2 regions of the Brevibacillus agri genome follow, and region 1 is predicted to be linked to the other one. Evidence: a T-box and tRNA genes for the amino acid it is inferred to sense, from the RefSeq annotation. Region 1 holds a T-box; the other holds one or more tRNA genes.

Region 1 (4,208 bases):
CTTTCAGGTTTGATGTTTGAAAGTATCTTAACACCGCGAAAAGTCTTCGTCAATTGAGAATTTGTCTATTCTTTACACTCTTCCCGCTCTTCTGCGCCCATTTTTGCGCATACCGGGCATTCGCCCACGCCAATCTGTGCGTTCGTGTATAGACTGTAGCATAACGGAAAGGAGGGGGAACAAACGTGAGTACATCTTACTGCGGACACGGCATCTTTGGAGACAGCTTCGCATTGGTGCTCGTACTGTTTATCCTGCTGGTCATTGTCGGGTGTTCGAACGACGACTGCTAAGTAAATGACAGGAAGAGGCTATCCCCCTTGCCTTGGCTTGAAGGGATAGCCTCTTTTTTCATGTCATGGACAGTGCGATCGCAGCCAGACCGCCTGCCGTAAAAGGCGACGCGCTCACGCTTGTCCACCTGGACGGTCAGGACGTCATACGGGACAGGCTTGCCGTTTTCCATCCGCTGGTCGCTGACGTTCATCCACGTTCTGTTGCGCCAATGCTCATCCGCATAAACCTCTGTCGCCTGGCGCTCGTAAACGTCGGCTTCTTCCCCCACCATCGTTTTCCAAAAGGCTTGCGCGACTTTTTCTGCTGCCGCAGGCGCGACCGTTGCCTTCTCGCCGCCATTGATCCAGCTACGGGCTTTTTGTGAGAAGCATCGTTAGTTAACTTTTTTCAACAGGATGGCACTTGACCGCTCTGCCTTCATTGTCAGAGCGAAACGCTTTTGCTATCATGAGGCTACCCAAACCGATGAAAGGAACGATCGACAATGGACGCTCTGCTCGCGCGTGAAAAGGACGAATTTCTGTCCTGTATAGAAACGATAAAAGAACTGGAAAGCTCCGAATTTGAAAGCTACTCCATCGTAAAGCATACCGAAACAGGAGAACATTATTTGCGCTACTTTTTGTCCCATATCAACCTGTCGGAAGGGGGCCGCAGGGACAACTACGATCACTTCCTGCCGATTGACTCCGATGACGTCCTGGGACTGATGTTCGGCGAGCAGCCGTACCGCTTCCCGGAAAACTGGCGCTCCCCCTACCTGCGCAGCGGCAACGACAATCGGCTCATTCCGTTTGATCCATCCGAGAACTACGATCTGGACGAGGAGGCGGCGGCCGAGCTGGCGATGGTGGAGCAACTGGAGCTTTACAAGCAGCAGTGGATGAACGCGGAAACTATGAGCGCGGAAGAAAAAGAAAAGCTGACGAAGCAATATTTCGCCGAGCTCGACAAGATTTTGAAAAAAGCCGAAGAGTAAGTTGCATCCTGGCACCAAAAACGGCTATAATGCTAGAGAAACAAGCGAATCGTTGATGAGGAAAGTACTCCTGGAATGAGGCTGTAGCGAGTCGGGGATGGTGGAAGCCCGATGCCGAACCACGCGAGGAAGCGCCCCTCGGAGATGCGGCCTGAACATCCGGCGAAGCAAATCGCGCCCGGATCGCGTAGGGTTTTGCCGGGCCTGCCCGTTACAGCAGCACAAAGCGGTTTTTGCCTGATGCACGCATGCAGGCGAAAACAACAAGAGTGGCACCGCGGGAGCACAACCTCTCGTCTCTTTTATCCAGGAGACGCGGAGGTTTTTTTGTTTTCTTTTGCGTCCCTTAAGCTTTTTCCCATTTTGAAAGGAGAATCACAATGAGCTACAAGCACCAAGTCGCGGAAAAAATCGCCGCTGCCCTCACCTCTCTCGGTGTGGACACCTTCCCAACAGAAACAGTTTACGGCATGCTGGAAACGCCGCCAAACCCTGCGATGGGAGATATCGCCTTCCCTTGCTTCCAGCTCGCAAAAGCGCTCCGCAAAGCGCCACCGATGATCGCCACAGAGCTTGCCGAAAAAATCGAAGGAGCGCCACTGCGCTCTGCCCAAGCAGTCGGCCCTTACGTCAACCTGTTTCTCGATCAGGAAAATGTGGCGGCGCAAGTGATCGGAACGATCCTTGAGCAAGGCAGCGCCTACGGCAGCAGCCAGGTAGGCCAGGGCCGCAAAGTGCCAATCGACCTGTCCTCGCCGAACATCGCCAAGCCGTTTTCCATGGGCCATCTGCGCTCTACCGTGATCGGAAACGCGATTGCGAACATCATGGAAAAACGCGGTTACCAGCCTGTGCGCATCAACCATTTGGGCGACTGGGGCACGCAGTTCGGCAAACTGATCGTCGCCTACCGTCTGTGGGGAGACGAGGAAAAAGTAAAAGCCGAGCCAATCAAGGAGCTGCTCAGCCTGTACGTGCGCTTCCACGAAGAAGCGGAAAAAGACCCGACTCTGGAAGACCAGGGCCGCGAATGGTTCAAAAAGCTGGAGGACGGCGACGCAGAAGCACAGCATCTGTGGAAATGGTTCCGCGACGAATCGCTCAAGGAGTTCATGAAAATTTACGAGCTGATGAACGTCTCCTTCGACTCCACGCACGGCGAAGCTTTCTACAACGACAAGATGGATCGCGTCGTCACCTTGCTGGAAGAAAAAGGACTGCTGACCGAATCGGACGGCGCCTTGGTCGTCAACCTCGACGAGTACAACATGCCGCCGTGCCTGATTAAAAAATCGGACGGTGCGACGCTGTACGCGACGCGCGATCTGGCTGCCGCCCTGTACCGCCACGAGACGTACGACTTCGCCAAAGCGCTCTACGTCGTCGGAAACGAGCAGCGTCTCCACTTCCAGCAACTGTACAAGGTACTGGAAAAAATGGGCTACGCCTGGTCCGCCGACATGCACCACATCCCGTTTGGCATGATGCTCAAGGACGGCAAGAAAATGTCCACCCGCAAAGGAAAAGTCGTTTTGCTGGAGGAAGTATTGGCACAAGCGATTGCCGACGTGCAAAAAGTGATCGAGGAGAAAAACCCGACGCTCGCGAACAAGGAAGAAGTTGCCCGCCAGGTTGGGGTCGGCGCTGTCATTTTCCACGACCTGAAAAACTACCGCCTGAACGACATCAACTTCTCCTGGGAAGAAATGCTCACCTTCGAGGGCGAAACCGGACCTTACGTGCAATACACGCACGCCCGCGCCTGCTCGCTTCTGCGCAAAGGCAACTACCAGCCGCAAACGACAGCGAGCCTCGTACCAGGCGCTTTGGACAGCAAGGAAGCATGGGCGGTCATCACCTTGCTGAACGGCTTCCCTGAGGTGATCGAACGGGCCAGCGACAACTTCGACCCGTCGCAAATCGGCAAGTACGTCATCGACCTCGCGCAGTCGTTCAACAAATTCTACGCCAACGTCCGCATTCTCGCGGAAGAAGAAGACGTGAAAGCTTCCCGCCTCCAGCTCGTGGCAGCGGTGGTGGCCGTGTTGAAAGAAGGGCTGCGCCTGCTCGGACTGGCAGCGCCAGAGGAAATGTAGGAAGCGCCGTTCTTTGACGCATGATCTGACCCAAAAGCCGGAAGCCTGCCTTGGCAAAAGGTGGCCCCGGCTTTTGCTTTTGGATGAAAAGCGCCTCGCGGGTAGTTGACTCATTTGTTTCGTGCCCTTTTTTCCAGCCTGTGCCATAATAGGAGAGGAAAGCAAGAAGGATGTGGCAAATACGGGCAACGGGCAGATTCCTTCCGTTTGACACCCCGGCTTAAGATAGCGGCTCCCCCGCAGGAACGCCTTGGCTCCACTCGGCAACAAACACATCCCGCTGTTCACACCTGGTCGCAAACAGGCGACCTGCCACAGAAAGCGAGACGGTAAACGATGAAAAAATTTCTTTTGCTCGCCACAAGCTTGCTGCTCGTGCTGAGCGTATTGACAGCCTTCGAGGCGAAGGCGGCAAGCGCACTGCCATCGTCTATGAACAAGCATGTCGTTCCCGTATCGAAAATGGAGCTGCCCCAAAAAACGGTTATCGGCTTTGGCGAAGCGACCCACGGCAACAAACAATTTACGACGCTCAAGCTGGACGTGTTTCGGCAACTGGTAGAAAAGCACGGCTACCGCGCCTTCGCCATCGAAGGCGACTTCGGCGGCGGCCAGAAGGTCGACGCCTACATATCCGGCGGAAGCGGGACAGCGCAAGAGGCGGCAAAAGCGCTCGGCTTTGCGATCTACAACACCGAGGAGATGGCAGCGCTGTTGTCCTGGATGCGCGCGTACAACGAACAGCGCGCTGACCGCGACCGCATCCGCTTTTACGGCTTTGACATGCAGCGCTACGACCAGAACAAACAAGCGCTGTTCGCCTATTTGCAAAAAGT
Region 2 (4,208 bases), 2.2 Mb from region 1:
TACAACGTACTGACCGCCGAGCAGTTGAACCGAATCGCGCCTGATCTGGCCGCTCCGGCAGCCGAACGCTTCGCCATCCGTCCGGAGACGTTTCGCGAACAGCGGATGGCTGCGGAGGACATCCGCTTGACCGGAAATATTGCCCATGTAACCATGCTCGGCAACGTTACCCGTTACGAGCTGAACATTGGCGAAGTTCCCGTGCTGGTGGACTCCCTGCACCTGTCCTATGAGCCGGAGCAGGCAGGCGCAACCAAAACATTGTACTTATGTCCCAAGGATGTGATTCCGCTTTATGACACTATTGCCTGAAGAACGACAGCAAGTGATTTTGGACGAACTGAACCGCCACGGTAAAATTCAGGTGATGAATCTGGCCAAAAGCCTGGCAGTGACGCCGGAGACTATTCGGCGCGATCTGGACCAACTGGAACAGCAGCGCATGCTAAAGCGAGTGTACGGAGGAGCCATCCCTTATCATTTGGCGAATCGGGAGCCGCACTTTGAAAAGAAACAGGCGATTCAACAGGCGGCGAAAACGAAAATCGGGCAAATCGCGGCTGAGCTTTTATCTGACGGAGACACGATCGCGCTCGACGTCGGGACGACGACACTGGAGCTGGCGCGTGCGATCAAGGGTCTAAACCAGTTGACGATTGTCACCAATTCGCTGCCTGCTGCTTCTTTGTTAAACGAGCTGTTGGAAGCGAACCAATTCAACGGGCAGGTAATTATGCTGGGCGGCCTGACCCATCCCGCGCAACAATCCGTCGCCGGGGCGTTTACGTGCGAGCTGCTCTCGCGCTTTCATTTTGACAAAGCGTTTATTTCCTGCGGAGGAATGACGGCTGACGGCTTTACCGACTACGACATGGAAGAAACGTTGTGCTCCACCATGATGGTGCAACGCGCCGAGCAAGTCTACGTATTGGGGGACGCCTCCAAGATCGGCCAAACGCAATTTTTCCGCATTTGCGGCTGGGCGGATGTCAGCGCGGTCGTCTGTGACCAGCCGATGCCGGATGAATGGCTCTCGTCGGGCATGCAAACCACATGGATAAGCGAACATCCGCGAAGGAGAGACTTCCCATGCTGATCGACTACCATCTTCATCTGGAAGAAGGGCCTTATTCGTTGCGTTGGCTCGAGCGTACCAATGCGGCTCTCGACTACTTTTACCCGTTGACTGAACCTCGACATACCCGCGCCTGGCTGCAGGACAGTCTGGCGCGATTAAATAACCGTTTGTCTCTGGGCGCATACGATCCGTCCTGGCTCGATCTGTATTTGCGGGAGGCGCTGCACAAAGGCTTGAAGGAAGTGGGGATTGTCGATCATTTATACCGCTTTCGCGAAGCCCGTCCGTACTTTGAGCAGTTTATGGAGCTTGGCGACACTGATTTGGGCCGTTTGCAGCGCACCTGGCTCAATCAAGTGTGTACCGAGAGCCTCGGCGACTTTTGCGCCGCCATCGAGGCAGCAAAGCCGCGCTGGGCGGCAAGCGGCGTGGAGCTGCGGCTGGGGATCGAAGCGGATTACTTCGTCGGCGGGGAAGCGGAATTGCAGTGCTTGCTGACAGGCGCTTCGTGGGATTATGTAATCGGCTCTGTCCACTTTTTGCACGGATGGGGCTTCGACAATCCCGAGACGCGCCATCTGTTTGAGCAGCATGACCTGAAGCAGCTATACGCGGACTTTTTCCACACGGTCGAATGCATGGTCAAAAGCGGGCTGTTCGACTTTGTCGCCCATCTGGACAATCTGAAAGTGTTCTCCTATCGCCCTGCGGAGTCGGAGCTTGTTTCGTATTACCACAGGATCGCCGCCGCTTTGAAAGAAACGGATACGGCGACGGAGATCAACGCGGGGCTGTATTACCGCTATCCCGTACAGGAGATGTGCCCCAGCCCGGCTTTTCTGGACGTTCTCGTGGCGCATGGCGTTCCGCTGACGCTCTCGTCGGATGCGCATTTTCCCGACGATATCGGGAGGTATGTGGCGGCGAATTTGGAGACGATTCGTGCGCTTGGGGTGGCGGAGGTTGCTACTTTTTCTGGTCGTCAACGGGTTATGAAGGCGATTCGGTAGAGCCGGTTAGCCGGTTGTAGGTGCTGGGTGGAGCGGGGGCCTGGCTGTTGCTGTGATTGTTTGGCCAGATTGGATTGGCGGTTTGTGTGGGCTGGATAGGGGAAGTAGTTTGATTTGGGCAGGTGTATTTTTTGATGCCAAAAGCCTTGGGATTCGGGGATTCCAAGGTTTTTGGCGTTGGCGGTGATTTCGCTTTTGGAACCTTCCCGTGATCTGGCGCCCAACCAAGTACAATTGCTATGCGCATGGCGATAAATCGTAACCGGGAAGGTGTTGGTAGCGCCTTGATGTTTTTGGTTGTGGTGGCGTGTGGTGTAATCGTGTTGCAGTAGGCTGCGAAGATGGCCGCTGGATTTGCCAAAAAGTAGTCGGGTGCATATAATAAGAAGGTGGGTGAAGCGTCAGCCGAATGCTTTTGCCACGCCACTAACGATATATGTCCCCGTAGCTCAGCAGGATAGAGCAACGGTTTCCTAAACTGTAGGTCGGAGGTTCGAATCCTCTCGGGGACGCCATACATGAAAAAGCCTTGAGCTATCAAGGCTTTTTTCTATTTTTATGGGGCGATTGAAAATCAGCAGTTTATGTTTTGAAATGAGGTTTACTGTGGTTTCAATCGGCATGAAACTGTTGGTGTAATTGTCCAACGAGGTGTCGAATTTATCATTTGGAGGAGAAATGATGATTAGAGTAGTTACCTGTACGGGGATTTGAAAACGATAATATTGTTCCGTCAATGCTAAGTCTAGAGGATCGTATAGTTTTTCTGGTGCGCAAAAACATTGGACATGAAGAAATGTACTTCGATAAGCTTGTGAAATACAATGTACTTTCAAATGAGTTTGACGAGTGGTTTTTTACGAAGCCAGTTGGTGTTGCAAGTAATCATTAGTGGAACTCATTTTATGTACTATGCCTCAACAGAATGGGACCATAATGATGTATGCATAGTGATATTAATAAAGTGATATTAATAATTTGTGAATAACATTTGGAAAAATCAATTTTCTGCAAGTATAGTCGTTTATCCAACACTAACGAGATTTTATATAAGTTTATTATTATATAATTTTATTGCTTCACAAAATACAATATGTTATATTTTGCCTTGTAAAAAATTACATTTTTAGAAGGGTTGTACAAAATGAAAAAATTCCTTTCTGCATTCCTTGCTTTTTCTATGCTTGCGCTTGCTGTCACACCAGTTTCAGCAAGCAAAAGTCAAACAGCAATAACAAGCGAAACACAAGTTCAGGCCGAAGCGTACAAGGGTGTCAAGCACTTGAACGAAGAGTCCGACGAGTCTTTAATTAAGTTGAACGAAAGAACAGAAGATATTGGCGTAAATCAATCTGAAAGTAAAAACGAACTAAGAAGAGGAGGAGTCATAAGCACAGTTGCTAGGATTATCCTGTATTCAAAACGTATAAAATTCATATTAAAAAATGGAGATGAACTTTTCTTTGACCAAGAAGATCCAGATAAAGCGGGTGAGGCTCTAAAAGAGTACTATCTGGACAATGGCACTTTTGATAGAGGAGACATTCGTGATCGAGGAGAAGGATTACCAAAATCTTCGGCTATCATTAGGTTTTATGATTTACCGAATAGTTCAGAACAAGTGTACTTAGCCTATGGGGACGTAACTATGGGAATGCTGCACATTGTTACGAGACACTTCCCAGAGTACTGGTCGACATTTAGTACATATCAAAAGGCAAAAAATTCATTTTTTAATCCGGGTACTGAATTCTCTTACGTTGAAGATGTTATTGAAAGCGTGATTGATTATTCGTTTAACGGGAAGGAAATGGCGAAAAACATCAATAACAAAAAAGTAATCCCATATGATGGATATCATAAAGGCAAGGTATACAGAGTCATCATGTCAGGTGAGCGTGTGGTTTCTGTATTCCCTATTAGTTATAATCAAGCGGAATAGATAACAAATCCCAACGAAAAGAAAGCCTTTATCTAGAATGGATAAGGCTTCTTTCTCACATTTCACGAAAAATATCGCGAAAATACCGTACTATAGTGTGGAATATAACGAAAAATAAGATAAGGGAGTTCCTATGAATATGATTGATATGAAGCTATACATTACTCTCCCCTCAGAT

The links. A T-box is a leader RNA that pairs with one kind of tRNA and senses whether it is charged. The one in region 1 lies ahead of argS (arginine--tRNA ligase), so its partner is inferred to be a tRNA-Arg.
Region 2: it encodes a tRNA-Arg, which carries the amino acid that the T-box ahead of argS (arginine--tRNA ligase) is inferred to sense. The anticodon was not compared.

What each region holds. Positions count from the first base shown of each region.
Region 1 covers NZ_CP026363.1:3,676,103-3,680,310, forward strand. Annotated here, with positions in the region: gene BA6348_RS18060 (YjcZ family sporulation protein) at 186-293, shown strand; gene BA6348_RS18065 (hypothetical protein) at 290-568, opposite strand; gene BA6348_RS18070 (hypothetical protein) at 782-1,276, shown strand; T-box leader at 1,320-1,580, shown strand; gene argS (arginine--tRNA ligase) at 1,657-3,372, shown strand; gene BA6348_RS18085 (erythromycin esterase family protein) at 3,709-4,208, shown strand, end outside.
Region 2 covers NZ_CP026363.1:499,311-503,518, reverse strand. Annotated here, with positions in the region: gene BA6348_RS02710 (ABC transporter ATP-binding protein) at 1-312, shown strand, start outside; gene BA6348_RS02705 (DeoR/GlpR family DNA-binding transcription regulator) at 296-1,096, shown strand; gene BA6348_RS02700 (histidinol phosphate phosphatase domain-containing protein) at 1,090-2,088, shown strand; gene BA6348_RS02695 (hypothetical protein) at 2,069-2,515, opposite strand; tRNA gene BA6348_RS02690 (tRNA-Arg) at 2,527-2,603, shown strand; gene BA6348_RS02685 (hypothetical protein) at 3,233-4,030, shown strand; gene BA6348_RS02680 (hypothetical protein) at 4,170-4,208, shown strand, end outside.